3 regions of the Bacillus cereus group sp. Bce041 genome follow, and region 2 is predicted to be linked to each of the others. Evidence: a T-box and tRNA genes for the amino acid it is inferred to sense, from the RefSeq annotation. Region 2 holds a T-box; the other regions hold tRNA genes.

Region 1 (5,470 bases), on a different contig from region 2:
CATTTTAGATGTATTACCAAATGGTAAGTTTATTACCGTTCAAGAAGATCAAGGCGAATGGTATAAAATATCACATAATGGCCAAACAGGTTACGTACAAAAAGCATTCATCTCTAATGGTTCACAACCCTTAGTAAAAGGAATCACCGTTCAAAATAATACAAAATATACTGTTGCAACACCTAATCTAAATGTACGTAGCACCGCTAGTACAAGTAGCGCTCTACTCGGTTCATTACAAAACGGTACACAAGTACAAGTAGTAGAAACTGTAGGTACTTGGTATAAAATTCGTTTTGGCACAGGATACGGATATGTAGCAAAACACTATGTAGTACAAAATCAACCACAAGCTAAAACAGATCAGCCTTCATCAATTCCAGCTGCTTTCAAATTCCCCGCTCAAGGAAGAATTAGCTCAACCTTTGATATACGCTGGGAACAAATGCATTATGGTATAGATATTGCCGCTCCAGGAAACGTCTCTATCCAAGCTGCTGCTGCAGGTAAAGTTGTGAAATCTTATTATTCAGCTAGCTATGGCAATGTTGTTTTCATTGCGCATCAAATCAATGGGAAATTATATACAACTGTTTATGCTCATATGAAGGATCGCACTGTACAAGCTGGTGATCAAGTACAAACTGGACAATTAATAGGTCATATGGGAAACACAGGTCATTCATACGGGCAACATCTTCATTTTGAATTACATAATGGAGAATGGAATTTTGAAAAAACAAATGCAGTAAATCCACTGCCATATTTAGTTAGGTAAATTGTATGCCACGCAATATACCTCTTATAATTGAATACGTAGCCTTTTTAGGTTTAATCTGTTGTTTAATCATTTACAATACAAATATTGTATTTTTATCTATTATTATTGCTTTTGTTGCATTAGAAATTATGATGGAATCATTTCAAGTGCAACTAAAACAAAAAATTGCCCATATTTATAATGCTATTTTTCTTTTGAGTGCTCTCATAACAAATATAATTAGTAATGGCTTTTATTTATCTACTGTATTTCCAGTATTCTTTATGGCTGTTTTATTATTTGTAGCTAGATATATTAATGTCCCTTATAACCAAAAACAAAAACAAAAACAAGAAGCTTAGAAAGAGGAGACACTGTGTACCAATCTTTCAAAGATACTCCAATAAAATACATATTGAATTTGTATAAGAAAGCCAATACTTTTTTTGGTATACAAGGAAGTTATACTGCACAACTTCTCCTATATGGAATGTTGTTTCTTGTCTTAATCACTTTCTCCTTGTTTTACTAACAAAAAGGATCTCACATAAACTGGAGATCCTTTTTAATTTATATTAATTTTTCATATCGAAAATATTGTTTATCCACAAGCATATTTTTCATAAATAAAGCTCAGATTATATTTTTTCTCTAAGCTCATTCGTTGTTCGTCATCGCACCAATAGAAAAGAATATCATGAATCGTTGCGTAACGCTTATTTTTAAGAAATAGCCTAAAGAATGATGGTAAACAATCATGTAATTGTATAAATATATAATTGCGTAGTGTTTCTTCTTTATATTCAATGCCCTTACAAATATACAGTAATTCTTCACAATAATATGCATGCTGTGGAACTTGTATCATTTCGAAAAATGGCACATAAGATAGTAGCTTTCCAATAAAATGACCATATCGATCCATTACTCCTATCGTCATATGCTCCATCATTTCTTTCATCACATATAAATAATCATCTACATGCGTTGTCTTTAATGGGTCTAAGCGATCGGAAATTTGAGATAATACAGCTCTTTGACATGCTAAAACTGCCTGACTAGGTCCATAATATGATAGGAAATCTGTACACTTACGATATTTCCGTAATAAATCATATGTATACAAATCATATACAAAAGTATTACAATACATTGCTAAACTCATCATATCACTATTTAATTGCTCTTTTGATAATGATTTCGCTCTCTTGCACATATAAAAGAATGTAAATTCCAATACTTCTTTATGAGATAATAAATGTTTACAATCGGTTATACACTTCTCATTAAATTTAACTCTATCCCAAATTTCAATATCCCTATCTGTCAATTCACCTATACGATATTTAATAATTAAATAATTTAAAGCAACTGATTGCGTCAAAAGATCCCATGTTTCATATTCCAATGAAGTATGAACAAACTCAGCTAATCCTTGCGCTATCATAAAATCATTTGCCTCTTCATACCAACCAATCTCTTGGCATAAGCGAAGAATACGCACTAAAGTTGGAATTTCATCTTTATGAAACTGCGGTAATTTCTTTGCTTTATTCATGCCATATACGATAAATGCCGCTAAATTTTCTTCTTTATAAAATTCTTTCTCTTTCCATACTAATATAGTTCGTTCTTTCCCCTCACCTTTTGGGTGACAAGGTACAAGCAAAGAAAATAATTCAGCGAAATTATTTGGTTCTATATATGTATCTGTAACCAAATTCCAATTTGGATCGCCCTGTACAGCCTTCATATAATTCCCCTTCCCTTTTCATCTATGTAGGAAATATTAATTTATTATCGCACCACTAAAAATTAATATTGTTATATTCAAAATCTCTCATAATACTTATATCTATCAGTATATCATCTTTTCTCTTATTAAAAATTAAGAATAACAAATTTTAAAAAAATGTCGAAATTATTAACCACATACTTATTATATAATGTCTCAGATACATCACGCTAACATATTAGTTTAATCCATATATACTAGAATAATGTATCTGAAATTTATATATAATTTAGCTCTTTATGAGTGACCATTAAACTCTCGGTTAATGAAAGTTTCAATTTACTCTGTACGCTCTGAGATTTCGCTCAAGGCAAATCCAGCTTGATCATCTGCTGATTCCCTTATAGCTAAATCTCCTAGTGCTAACATGCCAATAAGTTGACCACTATCAACTACTGGTAATCGTCTAATTTGATGCTGTGCCATTAGCTCTGTAGCTTTTTCAATAGAATCATTTGGAGAAACTGAGATAATATTTGTTGTCATTACATTTGTAATCTTATTAGATCCAGGATGTTTTTCAGCAATCCCTCGAACGACTAAATCACGATCAGTAACAAGCCCAACAACTTGCTCATTTTCAACAACAGGAATTAATCCAACCGATTCTTCCTTCATTTTTACAGCTGCCTCATATACATTGTCTAGCGGTGTACAATGTACAATATGGGTACTCATTAAGTCTCTCACTCGTGTCATTATGATTTCCTCCTTTTTATACATACCATAGCTTTTCCAAAATTCCTTTATTTATTTCTGGAAAGTAACGTAATAAAAAGGATTAACAAAATAAAAAAGAGCCAGCATAATGCTGACTCTTTTTGTATGACCCGTACGGGATTCGAACCCGTGTTACCGCCGTGAAAGGGCGGTGTCTTAACCACTTGACCAACGGGCCATGGCTCCGCAGGTAGGACTCGAACCTACGACCGATCGGTTAACAGCCGATAGCTCTACCACTGAGCTACTGCGGAATAATATATGGTGGGCCTAAATGGACTCGAACCATCGACCTCACGCTTATCAGGCGTGCGCTCTAACCAGCTGAGCTATAGGCCCATATACTTTACAGGGGCAGTAGGAATCGAACCCACACTGGAGGTTTTGGAGACCTCAGTTCTACCTTTAAACTATGCCCCTAAATGATGCCGGCTAGAGGACTTGAACCCCCAACCTACTGATTACAAGTCAGTTGCTCTACCAATTGAGCTAAGCCGGCATAAAAAAATGGTGGCTCGGGACGGAATCGAACCGCCGACACGAGGATTTTCAGTCCTCTGCTCTACCGACTGAGCTACCGAGCCAACATAAATGGCGGTCCCGACCGGGGTCGAACCGGCGATCTCCTGCGTGACAGGCAGGCATGTTAACCACTACACCACGGGACCATTTGGTTGCGGGGACAGGATTTGAACCTGCGACCTTCGGGTTATGAGCCCGACGAGCTACCGTGCTGCTCCACCCCGCGACAATATAAAGTTTTAAAAAATGGAGGAGGTAGAGGGATTCGAACCCCCGCGCGACTCTCGCCGCCTGTCGGTTTTCAAGACCGATCCCTTCAGCCGAACTTGGGTATACCTCCATGAAGGAAAAAATAAATATTTTATTATTATATGTCTAAACCATTAAAGAAAAAATGGAGGAGGTAGAGGGATTCGAACCCCCGCGCGATTCTCACCGCCTGTCGGTTTTCAAGACCGATCCCTTCAGCCGAACTTGGGTATACCTCCGAGACATATATTAAATAAAGTGGAGCCTAGCGGGATCGAACCGCTGACCTCCTGCGTGCAAGGCAGGCGCTCTCCCAGCTGAGCTAAGGCCCCGTGTTTTTTGGGAATATCGGGAAGACAGGATTTGAACCTGCGACCCCCTGGTCCCAAACCAGGTGCTCTACCAAGCTGAGCCACTTCCCGTTAATAAAAGCGCGCCCGAGAGGAGTCGAACCCCTAACCTCTTGATCCGTAGTCAAACGCTCTATCCAATTGAGCTACGGGCGCATATGGTGCCGAGGGCGGGGGTCGAACCCGCACGGTGGTCACCCACCGCAGGATTTTAAGTCCTGTGCGTCTGCCTGTTCCGCCACCCCGGCATGTCATATTGAAAATTGGAGCGGAAGACGGGATTCGAACCCGCGACCCCAACCTTGGCAAGGTTGTATTCTACCACTGAACTACTTCCGCAAGACATGTATGAGTTATTTTATTAAAAGTGCGGGTGAAGGGAGTCGAACCCCCACGCCAAAGGCGCTAGATCCTAAGTCTAGTGCGTCTGCCAATTCCGCCACACCCGCATATTTCATTAAAATGGTGAGCCATGAAGGACTCGAACCTTCGACCCTCTGATTAAAAGTCAGATGCTCTACCAACTGAGCTAATGGCTCTTAATGGCTGGGCTAGCTGGATTCGAACCAGCGCATGACGGAGTCAAAGTCCGTTGCCTTACCGCTTGGCTATAGCCCATTAATTAAGAATGGTGGAGGGGGGCAGATTCGAACTGCCGAACCCGAAGGAGCGGATTTACAGTCCGCCGCGTTTAGCCACTTCGCTACCCCTCCGACATATATGGTGGAGGATGACGGGATCGAACCGCCGACCCCCTGCTTGTAAGGCAGGTGCTCTCCCAGCTGAGCTAATCCTCCATTTTGCCTGGCAACGTCCTACTCTCACAGGGACAAGGTCCCAACTACCATCGGCGCTAGAGAGCTTAACTTCCGTGTTCGGTATGGGAACGGGTGTGACCTCTCTGCCATCATTACCAGACTGTATTCATTTAAGACAAGAATCATTTTAACTTATTTGACCTCGAAAGTCAATAAGTTTTTTATATTCTTTCAAAACTAGATAACATTGCTACATATTATATGGTTAAGTCCTCGATCTATTAGTATTCGTCAGCTCCACATGTCACCATGCTTC
Region 2 (6,689 bases):
AAGAGTGAGATATAAAAAATGATAACCAGTTACGGAGCACAGCCCTGTTATAAACAAAATTGTCCCCATAGAACAAATACTCGATATTTGCCTGCCGCTTATAATAGCTAATAGTCCAGCTAAAGAGAAGAAGCACCAATATAAAGTTCCCGAAATTGGAACCATCCCCTCTAAATCTATTCCAGAACCTATACAAACAATAGGAACAACGATGAGTAATATGCTAGTGAAACCAGCTATAATGGTAAGTATTTTACGATGTTTCATGCCAGCAATAATTAAAAAAATGCCGACGATGAATTCGCATAACATTAAAGTAAGAGCTAAAATCATCCAAGTTAATATTCCAAACACTTCTGTATTACCTCCGATTTGTAGGTTGCTAAAAAATATTATATATAGAATGAATCACCTACAGACATGAGCTCCCAGAAGATAACACCTAATATTCCAATGGTAAAAATAATGAATCCCATATTACGTATACTTTTAATTTTGGCTTGTACTCCACTTACCCCTGCTAATAATCCAGTTAAAGAAAATGGGGTCCAGTAAAGAGCAGTTGGAATCGGGAAAATTGTATCGATATGAATCCCTACACTTAAAAGAACAAAAGGTAGTGTGACAAAGGATAGGCTAAGTAGCCCCATTAAACCAACGAGTAATTTCCGATATTTAATCCCCGTTACTATTAAAAAAATACCACCAGCAATCCCGCATAGTAAGAGAAGTGGCGTGAAAAGCATCCAAATAATACTGAACATATGTAAACTCCTTTATGTGAATTAAGTTATATTTTACTACATGAGGTTTATTTTGGATATTATTAATGAGTATATATAAATTGAAGGAAATGGGTAATAACGATACGGATTATCAAAAACGCTAACCGCAGAAGAGTTTGAAGTTATGATAAAAGAGTAAAGAGAGGTATCGCGATGATACCTCTTTTTAACTCAAGAATGCCAACATGTTATTCATAATATGAAATAACATAGCTGGAATAATGGACTTTGTTTTTTTACATAAAATGGCCATTAATAATCCCATAAAGAAAGTAATTACCATTACCCCAAGTGAGTATGTATGAGCGATACCGAAGAAGAAACTTGTTACGATGGCTGCAATCCAAAATGGAAAGCGTTCTGAGAAGAAGCGAAGTATAAAACCACGGAAAATAAGTTCTTCAAAAATGGGTGTGAGTATTGCAAAGCTGAGAAGTAATAATATTTGATATTGCTTAAAGACGTCTAAGCTTAGTGCGGAAGATTGCTGCTTTGTTGCGTCTTGGAACACATAATTTAACAAGATGTAATTGAGTATGATGTTGATAACGAAGAAAAGAAGTAAGTATACGTATGTGCGCCATTCTTTCAGTGTTTTAAAGTTAAAAGATTTTAGTAGTAATTTTTTTGCGGGTTCGAATTTAAAAATGAAGAATAACAATACAGCTAGTTGTAATACGGTACTTGCAGTATTTGCAATAGATTCATACAGGGCAACTTGTTTTTTATCTGTAAGACCTGCTGTATAAATTGTTAATGGCATTGCGAGGAACATAGTAATAAGTCCAGTTCCAAAAAAGGCGAATAAAACAGAGCTAATAAATTGTCCCCATGACATCGAGTGTTTTTGTTCATTAGAAAGCTGTGTAGCGGGTTGCATTTGTAAAATCACCTCTTTTATATTTGCATATTTAATTATAAAGTAAGATGTTTTTGAATGTAACATTTAAATATTACATATAAAGTGAAACTTTAATCATTGGGGAGGTTCATCCCCCACTGATTATCAGCCCTCACCAATCGGGCTTTTACGGGCAGTTGATTCTCCACCTAACTTCCTCGTCTTTGCTGAATTTCGAGGTGGGGGTCTTACTGCTCGTTAATGCGGGATAAAGGTTTATTTTCCATAAAATAATAAAAGAGGTATCACCCTGTAGTGATGCCTCTTTCTCATTGATAACTATGTTCTGTCTTGTTATTCAATTTTGCTTGCTCTATTTGCAATTCACGCTCTACCAATCGATCTAATTGCTGAATTGCTTTAAGTGCTTTTTCATAAGAAATTGTTCGATAATGATGCGCTCCGCCCGGTTCTTCATCTGCTTCGTCTGCCCATTTAATAATATTTTGAAGAGATGTTCTTTCAATTTCTTGTTCCACTAAGAAAGAATCTGTATGAAGAAGAATTGCAATAGAAATTTCTTTTGCTAGTTTTGGATGTTCTCCTAATCTAATAAGTAATTTATGTGCTCTTTCAGCGCCTTTAATTGCATGGATATCATTCTTTTTATATAAGTCATAATCCCATTCGCCGCCTGTGTACCACGTATGATGTCCGATATCATGAAGGAAGCCAGCTTTTGTGGCAGCATCGACTGAGGCGTGATGCTTTTTGGCTAGGTGAAACGCATGGTAAGCGACAGCGATCGCGTGGACCATTCCAGAACGGTTTACGTATTTTTGTGTAATGTGGTGTTTAAAAATTTGTTCAAGCGTAATACGGTGCATAAAACATTCACTCCTTTTATCTTATGGTGTATATGAAGAAAAATCGATCGGTTTAAATGTATTTTGAACATTGTACTCCATCATAGTTCGTTAGTAAAGTAGAAATGTTTAGGAGAAGAAAAAATTTTTCTGCAAAAAAATCACCTTAGCTTATGCAAAGGTGATTTTCAAATTGCTTATTTTTTTAATCCTTGCTCTAGTGTTTCTAACATTTCGTGCTTTTCATTTTCATCAGCGTTTTTCCAAATGACTTCAAATAAAACGCCAAGACCTGGAAGCATTTTTTCTTCACCGCTTTGAATTGCATCGACGATTGTTTCTTGTAATTGATCTTGTGAATTTCCAGATACATTCGCTAATACGGCACCGCGTAAATTAAAACTCATTGCTTTCACCTCTTCTTCAGAATTGAAACTGACGTTAGTTTTTGTTCTTTTTTATGTAAATATGTATGAAAAATAGGCTATAATGATAAGACAAGAAGAGAGGGAAATACATATTATGAAAAACATTGATTCAGTACAAAATCCGCGTGTAAAGCAGTGGAAAAAGCTGCAAACGAAAAAAGAACGCGATAAAAAAGGTTTATTTTTTGTAGAAGGATTCCACTTAGTCGAGGAAGCTTTGAAGACAGGAATTGTAACAGAACTTATCGTTTCAGATCAGACAGACCTTCCGAAAGATTGGACAGTTAATGATGTGGAAATGTACATCGTACCTGAGGCGATTGTAAAAATACTTCGTGAAACAGAAACGACGCAAGGTGTATTTGCTGTTTGTGAGAAGCATGAGAAAGAAGTAGCTCTTACTGATGGGAAATTCCTTTTATTAGATGGCCTGCAAGACCCAGGTAATTTAGGAACAATTATTCGTACAGCTGATGCAGCTGGTATTCACGCCGTTGTGCTTGGAGAAGGTTGTGTTGATGTTTACAATAGTAAAGTACTCCGCTCTACACAAGGCTCTATTTTCCACTTACCAATTGTAAAAGGGAACTTAGAAGAATGGGTAGACAAGTTAAAAGAAAATAACGTTCCTGTATATGGAACAGCTCTTGAAAATGGAGTTCCGTATGGTGAAGTAACGCCGGCTGGCAGTTTTGCATTAATTGTAGGAAATGAAGGAAATGGCGTACGCCAAGAAATTCTTGCAAAAACGGATCAAAACTTGTATATTCCGATTTACGGCGGGGCAGAATCATTAAATGTTGCGGTTGCAGCAGGGATTTTAACGTATTATTTGCAAAGCCCGGTTGCGAACAAATAAAAAACTTCTTATAATAAGTTGAAGTACATTATATTAAAAGTTAAATAACGAAAAACGTTGATAGAGAAGAGTAGCTTACAAAATCGCCATATAGGGAGAGAATGTCGTAGACTGAAAGCATTCTTATGGTAGACGAAAGTGAATTCACCTCTGGAGTTGACGCCAGGACCATGTATATGTAAAGGCGTTCCGGTCAGAATTGATCGTTATAACTAATGAGTGGGCAGACATGTTCTGTCAATTTAGGGTGGTACCGCGAATTTACCTCGTCCCTTTTTGGGAGCGAGGTTTTTTTATTTTTAAAATTAGGAGGGTTCCAAAATGGAAGCACGTTTAAAAGAGCTAAAGCAAAAAGCGTTAGAGCTTATTGAAGAAGCGAAAGAGCTGAAAGGCTTAAACGACGTACGCGTAGCGTATTTAGGAAAAAAAGGTCCAATTACAGAAGTATTACGCGGCATGGGAAAATTATCAGCAGAAGAGCGTCCACGTATGGGAGCATTAGTAAATGAAGTACGTGAAGCGATTCAAACGCGTCTAGACGACAAAATTAGTAACTTAGAAAAAGCAGTAATTGAAGCGAAATTAGCTACTGAAACAATTGATGTTACATTGCCAGGTCGTCCTGTTGAAACAGGTTGTCACCATCCGTTAACGGCTGTTGTTGAGCAAATTGAAGATGTATTCATCGGTATGGGTTATGAAGTAGCTGAAGGAACAGAAGTAGAAAAAGACTACTACAACTTCGAAGCACTAAACTTACCGAAAGATCACCCAGCGCGTGATATGCAAGATACATTCTACATCACAGAAGAAACGTTACTACGTACACATACATCTTCTGTGCAAGCACGTACGATGGAAAATAATAAAGAAAAAGGCCCAATTAAAATTATTTGTCCTGGTAAAGTGTATCGCCGTGATGACGACGATGCGACGCATTCACATCAGTTCATGCAAATTGAAGGTCTTGTAATTGATAAAAACATTCGTATGAGTGACTTAAAAGGTACACTGCAAGTATTCGTGAAAAAGATGTTCGGTGAAGATCGTGAAATCCGTCTTCGTCCAAGTTTCTTCCCATTCACAGAGCCATCTGTAGAGATGGATATTTCTTGTATGATGTGTCATGGCAAAGGCTGCGGCACTTGTAAAGGAACTGGCTGGATTGAAATTCTAGGCGCAGGTATGGTTCACCCGAACGTACTTGAAATGGCTGGTTATGATTCAAAAGAATATCAAGGTTTCGCATTCGGTATGGGCGCAGAGCGTATCGCAATGTTGAAATACGGAGTAGATGACATTCGTCATTTCTATACAAATGATGTACGTTTCTTACAACAATTCAAACGAGCGTAAGGGAAGGAGAGGATAAGTATGTTCGTATCATATCGTTGGTTACAAGAGTATGTAGATATTAAAGATGTAACAGCACAAGAACTAGCAGACAAAATCACGAAAAGTGGTATTGAAGTAGAAGGCGTTGAAGTATTAAATAAAGGTGTAAAAGGTGTTGTAGTTGGTCACGTATTAGAATGTGAAAAACACCCAGAAGCTGATAAATTAAGCAAATGCTTAATCGATATCGGTGAAGAAGAGCCAGTTCAAATTATTTGTGGAGCTGCTAACATTGCAAAAGGTTTAAAAGTACCAGTTGCAAAAGTTGGAGCTGTACTTCCTGGTAACTTCAAAATCAAAAAAGCAAAACTACGCGGTGAAGCTTCTCACGGTATGGTTTGTGCTCTTCAAGAGCTTGGTATTGATGGAAAGTTAGTTTCAAAAGAATACGCAGATGGTATCTTCATCTTCCCAAGTGACGCTGAAGTTGGTGCAGATGCACTTGAAATTTTAAACTTACACGATGAAGTACTTGAGCTTGGCTTAACACCAAACCGTGCAGATTGCTTAAACATGTTAGGTGTTGCTTACGAAGTAGCTGCTATTTATGGCCGCGAAGTAAAGCTTCCAGCTATCGACTTACAAGAAACAGCAGAAAAAACTTCTGATTATATTTCTGTAAGTGTAGAAGCGAAAGAAGAAAACCCATTATACATTGCAAAAATGGTTAAAAACGTAAAGATTGGTCCATCACCAATGTGGATGCAAACTCGTCTTATGGCAGCTGGCATTCGTCCAATTAGCAACGTAGTTGATATTACAAACTACATTTTAATGGAATACGGTCAACCGTTACATGCATTCGATTACGATAAATTAGGTTCAAAAGAAATCGTTGTTCGTCTTGCAAAAGAAGGCGAAAAAATTGAAACGTTAGATGATCAAGAGCGTACATTACAAAGCCACCACCTTGTAATTACAAACGGCACGAAAGCTTTAGCTGTTGCTGGTGTAATGGGCGGGGCGGATTCTGAAGTTACAAATGAGACAGTAAACGTTCTAATTGAGTCTGCATATTTTGCAGGTCAAACAGTACGTCGTACATCAAAAGACTTAGGTCTTCGTAGTGAATCAAGTGCACGTTTCGAAAAAGGAATCGACCCAACACGTACATTTGAAGCAATTCAACACGCAGCTGCTTTAATGGCGAAATATGCTGGCGGTGAAGCACTTGAAGGTGTAGTAGAAGCTGACAACTTACAAGTACAAGAGCGTACAGTATCTGTTACTGCTGAAAAAGTAAACCGTGTATTAGGTACAAATATTTCTGCGAGTGAAATGGGTACAATGTTCACAAACTTGAAATTCCCATTCACAGAAGTAGAAGGAACATTCCACGTGAATGTACCAGCACGTCGTCCTGATATTACAATTTCAGAAGACTTAGTAGAAGAAGTGGGCCGTCTATACGGTTATGACCACATTCCAGTTACATTACCTTCTGGAACGATGACTCGTGGTAAATTAACATCAGCACAAACGAAACGTCGTAAAGTACGCCGCTTCTTAGAGGGT
Region 3 (6,689 bases), 310 kb from region 2:
GCAGAGAGGTCACACCCGTTCCCATACCGAACACGGAAGTTAAGCTCTCTAGCGCCGATGGTAGTTGGGACCTTGTCCCTGTGAGAGTAGGACGTTGCCAGGCAAATGGAGGATTAGCTCAGCTGGGAGAGCACCTGCCTTACAAGCAGGGGGTCGGCGGTTCGATCCCGTCATCCTCCACCATTTAGCCGACTTAGCTCAATTGGTAGAGCAACTGACTTGTAATCAGTAGGTTGGGGGTTCAAGTCCTCTAGTCGGCACCAGAAATCATGGCGGTTGTGGCGAAGTGGTTAACGCACCGGATTGTGGCTCCGGCATTCGTGGGTTCGATTCCCATCAGTCGCCCCATTTTTCTTAAATAAATTAATATGCGGGTGTGGCGGAATTGGCAGACGCACCAGACTTAGGATCTGGCGCCTTTGGCGTGGGGGTTCGACTCCCTTCACCCGCACTTTTAATTAAATAACTCATACATGTCTTGCGGAAGTAGTTCAGTGGTAGAATACAACCTTGCCAAGGTTGGGGTCGCGGGTTCGAATCCCGTCTTCCGCTCCAATTTTCAATATGACATGCCGGGGTGGCGGAACAGGCAGACGCACAGGACTTAAAATCCTGCGGTGGGTGACCACCGTGCGGGTTCGACCCCCGCCCTCGGCACCATATGCGCCCGTAGCTCAATTGGATAGAGCGTTTGACTACGGATCAAGAGGTTAGGGGTTCGACTCCTCTCGGGCGCGCTTTTATTAACGGGAAGTGGCTCAGCTTGGTAGAGCACCTGGTTTGGGACCAGGGGGTCGCAGGTTCAAATCCTGTCTTCCCGATATCCCTAAAAAACATGGGGCCTTAGCTCAGCTGGGAGAGCGCCTGCCTTGCACGCAGGAGGTCAGCGGTTCGATCCCGCTAGGCTCCACTTATATTAATATCATTTATGGCGGTGTAGCTCAGCTGGCTAGAGCGTACGGTTCATACCCGTGAGGTCGGGGGTTCGATCCCCTCCGCCGCTACCATAAAGGACCTTTAGCTCAGCTGGTTAGAGCAGACGGCTCATAACCGTCCGGTCGTAGGTTCGAGTCCTACAAGGTCCACCATTAGACGTATATATCTCGGAGGTATACCCAAGTTCGGCTGAAGGGATCGGTCTTGAAAACCGACAGGCGGCGAGAGTCGCGCGGGGGTTCGAATCCCTCTACCTCCTCCATTTTTTCTAAAGTAAATATTTTATCATCGCGGGGTGGAGCAGCACGGTAGCTCGTCGGGCTCATAACCCGAAGGTCGCAGGTTCAAATCCTGTCCCCGCAACCAAATGGTCCCGTGGTGTAGTGGTTAACATGCCTGCCTGTCACGCAGGAGATCGCCGGTTCGACCCCGGTCGGGACCGCCATTTTTACATAAAGGCTCGGTAGCTCAGTCGGTAGAGCAGAGGACTGAAAATCCTCGTGTCGGCGGTTCGATTCCGTCCCGAGCCACCATTTTGAAGTCGCAAGCCGACTTAGCTCAATTGGTAGAGCAACTGACTTGTAATCAGTAGGTTGGGGGTTCAAGTCCTCTAGTCGGCACCACTTTCAAAATGAGCCATTAGCTCAGTTGGTAGAGCATCTGACTTTTAATCAGAGGGTCGAAGGTTCGAGTCCTTCATGGCTCACCATTTACAATTTAATGCGGGTGTAGTTTAGTGGTAAAACAAGAGCCTTCCAAGCTCTGGTCGAGAGTTCGATTCTCTTCACCCGCTTTTCAATTATGGGCCTATAGCTCAGCTGGTTAGAGCGCACGCCTGATAAGCGTGAGGTCGATGGTTCGAGTCCATTTAGGCCCACCATAATTGTTCCGCAGTAGCTCAGTGGTAGAGCTATCGGCTGTTAACCGATCGGTCGTAGGTTCGAGTCCTACCTGCGGAGCCATATTTATAGAGAAGTACCCAAGTGGCTCAAGGGGCTCCCCTGCTAAGGGAGTAGATCGCGAACGCGGTGCGAGGGTTCGAATCCCTTCTTCTCTGCCAGAACTGGCCCGTTGGTCAAGTGGTTAAGACACCGCCCTTTCACGGCGGTAACACGGGTTCGAATCCCGTACGGGTCATACTAAAAGAGATAGCATAATCTGCTATCTCTTTTTTGTTGTATAAAAATGGACTTTGGATAGTCTGCTTTTTTATGCAATAGAAGAAATATGAAGTATTCGCTGTTGCAGTTGGGTACATAGAGAGCCGTAAATACAATCATGTTAATTATTTGGACCTGTATGAATATGAAGGAATTAACTTCAACTTGAACTTTTACCCCAGCTGTATGGCTGTAGCCTCCTACACTTGGAGAAACCGATGAAAAATGCATCTGGGAGCTACTGTGGAAAATAAATAATATATAGAAGAAGTTGCTTTCTCTCAATAGCTGTGATCTACTGAAGACAGTTTTTTTATGTTGTCAGTATTGTCGAGTTTTGTCGGTAAGTCGATATATTGCAAAAATCGCTGATATAATTTGAGTTACGATCGATAAATTTTAATAATCGCTGATATAATTTGAGTTACGGTCGATATATTCTAAAAATCGCCGGTGTAATTTCACTTACCGACAAAAAACACAAGAAAATCCCTTTCACAATCTAAAGAAAACGCCTCCATTGAAATGGATTCCACACCTATTCCAATAACTTTACACTCTATGTGAAAAAGTTCACAAATAGGTCATAATTTGTGAAGTAATTCACAATAATACGTGCTACAATATGAATGTAAAGAAGTTAAACAACATTAAATTAGTATTTTAATTAATTACTTAAACAATTATAAAAAAATATATGTGAACAATAGAGAGGGGAAATTACCATGAAAAAAGGTATCAATCGTGTAGTATTAGTAGGAACAGGAGCTGTAGGTTGTAGTTACGCTTACTCAATGATCAACCAAGGTGTAGCTGAAGAATTCGTATTAGTAGATGTTAATGAAGCAAAAGCAGAAGGGGAAGCAATGGACTTAAGCCATGCGGTACCATTCTCTCCATCACCAACAAAAGTTTGGAGCGGTAGCTATGCAGATTGTAAAGATGCAGATTTAGTTGTTATCACTGCTGGGTTACCACAAAAGCCAGGTGAAACTCGTTTAGACTTAGTTGAGAAAAATACAAAGATCTTTAAACAAATCGTTCGAGGCATTATGGATAGCGGATTCGATGGAATCTTCTTAATCGCAACTAACCCAGTTGATATTTTAACTTACGTAACTTGGAAAGAATCTGGTTTACCGAAAGAGCGCGTAATCGGTTCTGGTACTACTTTAGACTCTGCTCGTTTCCGTTACATGTTAGGTGACTACTTAGATGTAGATCCACGTAACGTTCATGCTTACATCGTTGGTGAACACGGTGACACTGAACTTCCAGTATGGAGCCACGCTACTATCGGTGTACAAAAATTAGAAACAATCTTAGCTAACAACGAACAGTACAAACAAGAAGACTTAGACAAAATCTTCGAAAACGTACGTGATGCAGCTTACCATATCATCGAGCGTAAAGGTGCAACTTACTACGGAATCGGTATGTCACTACTTCGTGTAACTAAAGCAATCTTAAACAACGAGAACAGCGTATTAACTGTATCTGCATACCTTGAAGGTCAATACGGCGAGAAAGATGCTTACGTAGGTGTTCCAGCTGTAATTAACCGCGAAGGTGTACGTGAAATCGTAGAACTTGAGCTAAATGAAGATGAAAAAGCGAAGTTCGCTCATTCTGTAAAAGTATTAAAAGAAACAATGGCACCAGTACTATAATAATTGCTAAATAGTTCAGAGGTGGGAAACTGCTTCTTACCTCTGAACTTATATAATTTAATATAAATTCCTTTTCCGGTTTCCCTTGTATATCCCCAATATACCCCTTTTGCTGGATAAGGGTCGTTTATAGAAAAAGAGCACTCTATTTTACGTAGAGTGCTCTTTATTATTCCGCTATTTGCCGGGCAGTAAAACCTCAATTGATTAAAGTTTCACTTTATTATTTTTTAGGCGTTAATCCTAATTTCTTTAAAATATCTGCCAGTGTACCGCTTTTTGATTTTTCTATAGGTGTTTGTGATTTAGATGCATCTGGCCCTTTTTTCAAGAAGTTCTTTTCAACGAAGCGAATATCTTTTTCGTCGACAATACCATCTTTATTAAGATCTCCGTCTTTTACAGTTAGTCCTTTTTTACCATAGTTGCTAGCAATGATTTCAGCATCTTTAATATCGATTACTTTATCACCATTTACATCGCCGGCAAGGTTTTCGTCAGGTCTTGCATAATAATATTGGCCAAGCAACTTACCGTCTTTTTCAGTACCAAGTTTCGTTGTTAGGCGGCTTGTTAAATGTCCTGGCACCTCTACATATAAGTTATAGTCGCGTTTATTAACTGGAAGTCCATTTAGTTTGAAGTATCCGTATTTATCTAGTGAGCCTTCAAACTTATGACGGTAAGAATCAGTCGCATATACTTTTACGTCAAGCTTTGTATAATCGAACTTTTCATCTAAATATCCGCGTTCATTTAAGAATGCACCAGGTTTAATATTTCCTTCTACTAATGAGTTTAAGGACATAACTGAGAATGTTTGATCTTGAAGTACACGCATTCTATTTGGTTCTGATTCACCTTGTTTCCAGTAAACAAAAATTGGTGATTCTAATTGAGCGTTTGCTTCATAAAACTCATCATTTTCTACTTTGAAAGTTACATCAATGAACGGGAAATCACCATCTAATCCAGCAAAATTTTTATCATCGATAGCTCCGCCAACTGTAACAGAGCCTGCCTCTAGTTTCGGTTCATTTACTTTTGCGGTTACCCCTTTTTGGGAAAGTAGCTTTTCAAAAGCAGGATTAAATTTCGCATTTGCAAATTTGAAGTTCTTCTCTAGGAAGTTTACATTAAATTGCCCAGCAACAAATTGTTTTACGTGTTTCGCGTTTAGTGTTACTGTGAACTCGTCATTTTTATATAATTCTTTTTTATCGTAACTAGTTTTTGCATATTGAGCACCTTGCGGGATAAACCAGTAGTTATTTACACCGTTTGGATAGTCAGGACCTGCAGTTGCATAATCGAAAATATATACGCCTGTGTTCATTGGACCTTCCGTTCTGAAGGAGTCAGGTGTAATGCCAACTTTAAAGTCGCCATTTGCATTAATCGGTAAAAACTTATGCAAGTATGGAGAATAGTCATAGTACATAACGCCATTCGCTTCTTGCGTAATGTTTAATCCTTTTCCTTTTAAGTAATCAACGTTTGAATCGTATACATTTCCTTTAATCCATAATGCTTTTTTGCCATCTTCTACTGTATAATTTTCTTCATTTAACTCGTAAATACCAGGTTTTAATCCAGTTAATTTCACTTCTGGTGGTGTATTATCAATTACAACATAATCACCTTTTACACGTGCTTTCCCAGCCTTATCATAACCGACAAACTCAATTGTGTAGTCTCCTTCTGGTAAGTTGATTTTCTCATCACCGATTGGTTTTGCAGGATCATTTGTAAAAGGATACACTTTTCCATTAAAGAATGAATCTAAGTAGTAATACACATCAGTTTTTAGGCCACTCGTGTTTAATGTTCCAATGAAGCCAAGAGCTTTATTTGTTTTGGAATCTTTTACGATAAGATCTAACGTTTCAAGTTCGCTGTTTAATTGGAATGCTCCGTGAACATACGATTCACCGTATGGATTGAATTTAGATGTATCAGTTGAAATTGCTTTTCTTGATAGTATTGCATTTTCAATACCAGGCTCTGATACACGAATAGAGAATGGGATTTGATATGTTTCTTCTTTATTTTTTGTGTTCGTAATATGAATGTACCCTTCATATCGGCCTTGTTTCACACCGGCTGGAACATTAATTTTTGCTTCAATTTCACCTGTTTTGCCAGCATCAAGAGTAATTGTTTCTGGAGCAGAGATTTTTACAACGTTTGCGACAGCATCGTTAATAGTAGACGATGCTGGTGTATAAGAAATTTCTGTTTTAAATTCTTTTTTCTCTTGTTTATTATGATTAGTTACTTTTATATTTCGTTTTTGTTCAAGAGCTTCACCGTCTTTTTGATAAAACTTACCGAATGCAATAGATCCAGTTTCTTCGGGTACTTCAATTACTTCATCATTTACAACAGTTTGTGTCGTATCTAATACTTTAAAGCTTGTTTCTGTACGAACGGCGTTGTAAGCATCTACTCGCCCAGCTCCAACTTCATATACGGAATATTTTTCTTTTAAATCATTAGCTGTGTTCATAAGAGACGCTTTTACATCGAACGGAGAGTAGTCTGGGTGTTCTTGTAAAATTAGAGCAGCAACGCCAGCGATATGAGGAGAAGCCATAGATGTTCCTTGCATACGCTCATAGGAAACAGCGTAGTTTTCACCCTCTTGCGGGTCGTTAATATATTCAGGAACTGTTGAAAGGATAGCGACACCAGGCGCTGTAATATCAGGCTTAATATCATCATTTGCTGTAACAGGACCGCGTGAGCTAAAGTCTGCAAGATGATCGCCTTCTGTTTGAATGTAATTAATTTCATCGAGAGTTAAGGAGGTGCTACCTTGTTCGATTTGAGCTTTTAGTTTTTCACCTTCTTCTTTCGTTAGGCGGAATGCTGGAATGTATTTTGTACTTTCGCCAACGTAGAAAGGAATTTCTCCATCCAC

The links. The T-box of region 2 lies ahead of pheS (phenylalanine--tRNA ligase subunit alpha). A T-box ahead of a tRNA ligase gene usually reads a tRNA of that ligase, here a tRNA-Phe.
Region 1: it has a tRNA-Phe gene. The T-box ahead of pheS (phenylalanine--tRNA ligase subunit alpha) is inferred to sense a tRNA for this amino acid. The anticodon was not compared.
Region 3: it has a tRNA-Phe gene. The T-box ahead of pheS (phenylalanine--tRNA ligase subunit alpha) is inferred to sense a tRNA for this amino acid. The anticodon was not compared.

Annotation. Positions count from the first base shown of each region.
Region 1 covers NZ_JBQXON010000002.1:1,071,631-1,077,100, forward strand. The annotation lists gene ACUN13_RS11560 (SH3 domain-containing protein) at 1-778, shown strand, start outside; gene ACUN13_RS11565 (hypothetical protein) at 784-1,122, shown strand; gene ACUN13_RS11570 (DUF3965 domain-containing protein) at 1,362-2,513, opposite strand; gene ACUN13_RS11575 (CBS domain-containing protein) at 2,835-3,254, opposite strand; tRNA gene ACUN13_RS11580 (tRNA-Glu) at 3,382-3,453, opposite strand; tRNA gene ACUN13_RS11585 (tRNA-Asn) at 3,455-3,529, opposite strand; tRNA gene ACUN13_RS11590 (tRNA-Ile) at 3,538-3,614, opposite strand; tRNA gene ACUN13_RS11595 (tRNA-Trp) at 3,625-3,695, opposite strand; tRNA gene ACUN13_RS11600 (tRNA-Thr) at 3,702-3,774, opposite strand; tRNA gene ACUN13_RS11605 (tRNA-Phe) at 3,784-3,859, opposite strand; tRNA gene ACUN13_RS11610 (tRNA-Asp) at 3,868-3,943, opposite strand; tRNA gene ACUN13_RS11615 (tRNA-Met) at 3,947-4,023, opposite strand; tRNA gene ACUN13_RS11620 (tRNA-Ser) at 4,045-4,137, opposite strand; tRNA gene ACUN13_RS11625 (tRNA-Ser) at 4,193-4,285, opposite strand; tRNA gene ACUN13_RS11630 (tRNA-Ala) at 4,306-4,378, opposite strand; tRNA gene ACUN13_RS11635 (tRNA-Pro) at 4,395-4,468, opposite strand; tRNA gene ACUN13_RS11640 (tRNA-Arg) at 4,479-4,552, opposite strand; tRNA gene ACUN13_RS11645 (tRNA-Leu) at 4,556-4,644, opposite strand; tRNA gene ACUN13_RS11650 (tRNA-Gly) at 4,661-4,735, opposite strand; tRNA gene ACUN13_RS11655 (tRNA-Leu) at 4,765-4,845, opposite strand; tRNA gene ACUN13_RS11660 (tRNA-Lys) at 4,860-4,935, opposite strand; tRNA gene ACUN13_RS11665 (tRNA-Gln) at 4,940-5,014, opposite strand; tRNA gene ACUN13_RS11670 (tRNA-Tyr) at 5,026-5,109, opposite strand; tRNA gene ACUN13_RS11675 (tRNA-Val) at 5,118-5,193, opposite strand; rRNA gene rrf (5S ribosomal RNA) at 5,199-5,314, opposite strand; partial or broken rRNA gene ACUN13_RS11685 (23S ribosomal RNA) at 5,416-5,470, opposite strand, start outside.
Region 2 covers NZ_JBQXON010000001.1:800,209-806,897, reverse strand. The annotation lists gene ACUN13_RS04200 (ammonia permease) at 1-354, opposite strand, end outside; gene ACUN13_RS04195 (DNA-binding protein) at 393-764, opposite strand; gene ACUN13_RS04190 (CPBP family intramembrane glutamic endopeptidase) at 952-1,665, opposite strand; gene ACUN13_RS04185 (HD domain-containing protein) at 1,956-2,513, opposite strand; gene sspI (small acid-soluble spore protein SspI) at 2,690-2,899, opposite strand; gene ACUN13_RS04175 (TrmH family RNA methyltransferase) at 2,982-3,779, shown strand; T-box leader at 3,828-4,056, shown strand; gene pheS (phenylalanine--tRNA ligase subunit alpha) at 4,101-5,135, shown strand; gene pheT (phenylalanine--tRNA ligase subunit beta) at 5,154-6,689, shown strand, end outside.
Region 3 covers NZ_JBQXON010000001.1:1,108,541-1,115,229, reverse strand. The annotation lists partial or broken rRNA gene rrf (5S ribosomal RNA) at 1-103, shown strand, start outside; tRNA gene ACUN13_RS05950 (tRNA-Val) at 108-183, shown strand; tRNA gene ACUN13_RS05945 (tRNA-Thr) at 188-263, shown strand; tRNA gene ACUN13_RS05940 (tRNA-His) at 273-348, shown strand; tRNA gene ACUN13_RS05935 (tRNA-Leu) at 371-451, shown strand; tRNA gene ACUN13_RS05930 (tRNA-Gly) at 481-555, shown strand; tRNA gene ACUN13_RS05925 (tRNA-Leu) at 572-660, shown strand; tRNA gene ACUN13_RS05920 (tRNA-Arg) at 664-737, shown strand; tRNA gene ACUN13_RS05915 (tRNA-Pro) at 748-821, shown strand; tRNA gene ACUN13_RS05910 (tRNA-Ala) at 838-910, shown strand; tRNA gene ACUN13_RS05905 (tRNA-Met) at 931-1,007, shown strand; tRNA gene ACUN13_RS05900 (tRNA-Ile) at 1,012-1,088, shown strand; tRNA gene ACUN13_RS05895 (tRNA-Ser) at 1,106-1,198, shown strand; tRNA gene ACUN13_RS05890 (tRNA-Met) at 1,226-1,302, shown strand; tRNA gene ACUN13_RS05885 (tRNA-Asp) at 1,306-1,381, shown strand; tRNA gene ACUN13_RS05880 (tRNA-Phe) at 1,394-1,469, shown strand; tRNA gene ACUN13_RS05875 (tRNA-Thr) at 1,484-1,559, shown strand; tRNA gene ACUN13_RS05870 (tRNA-Lys) at 1,570-1,645, shown strand; tRNA gene ACUN13_RS05865 (tRNA-Gly) at 1,659-1,729, shown strand; tRNA gene ACUN13_RS05860 (tRNA-Ile) at 1,740-1,816, shown strand; tRNA gene ACUN13_RS05855 (tRNA-Asn) at 1,824-1,898, shown strand; tRNA gene ACUN13_RS05850 (tRNA-Ser) at 1,906-1,996, shown strand; tRNA gene ACUN13_RS05845 (tRNA-Glu) at 2,002-2,073, shown strand; gene ACUN13_RS05840 (L-lactate dehydrogenase) at 2,822-3,766, shown strand; gene ACUN13_RS05835 (S8 family serine peptidase) at 3,990-6,689, opposite strand, start outside.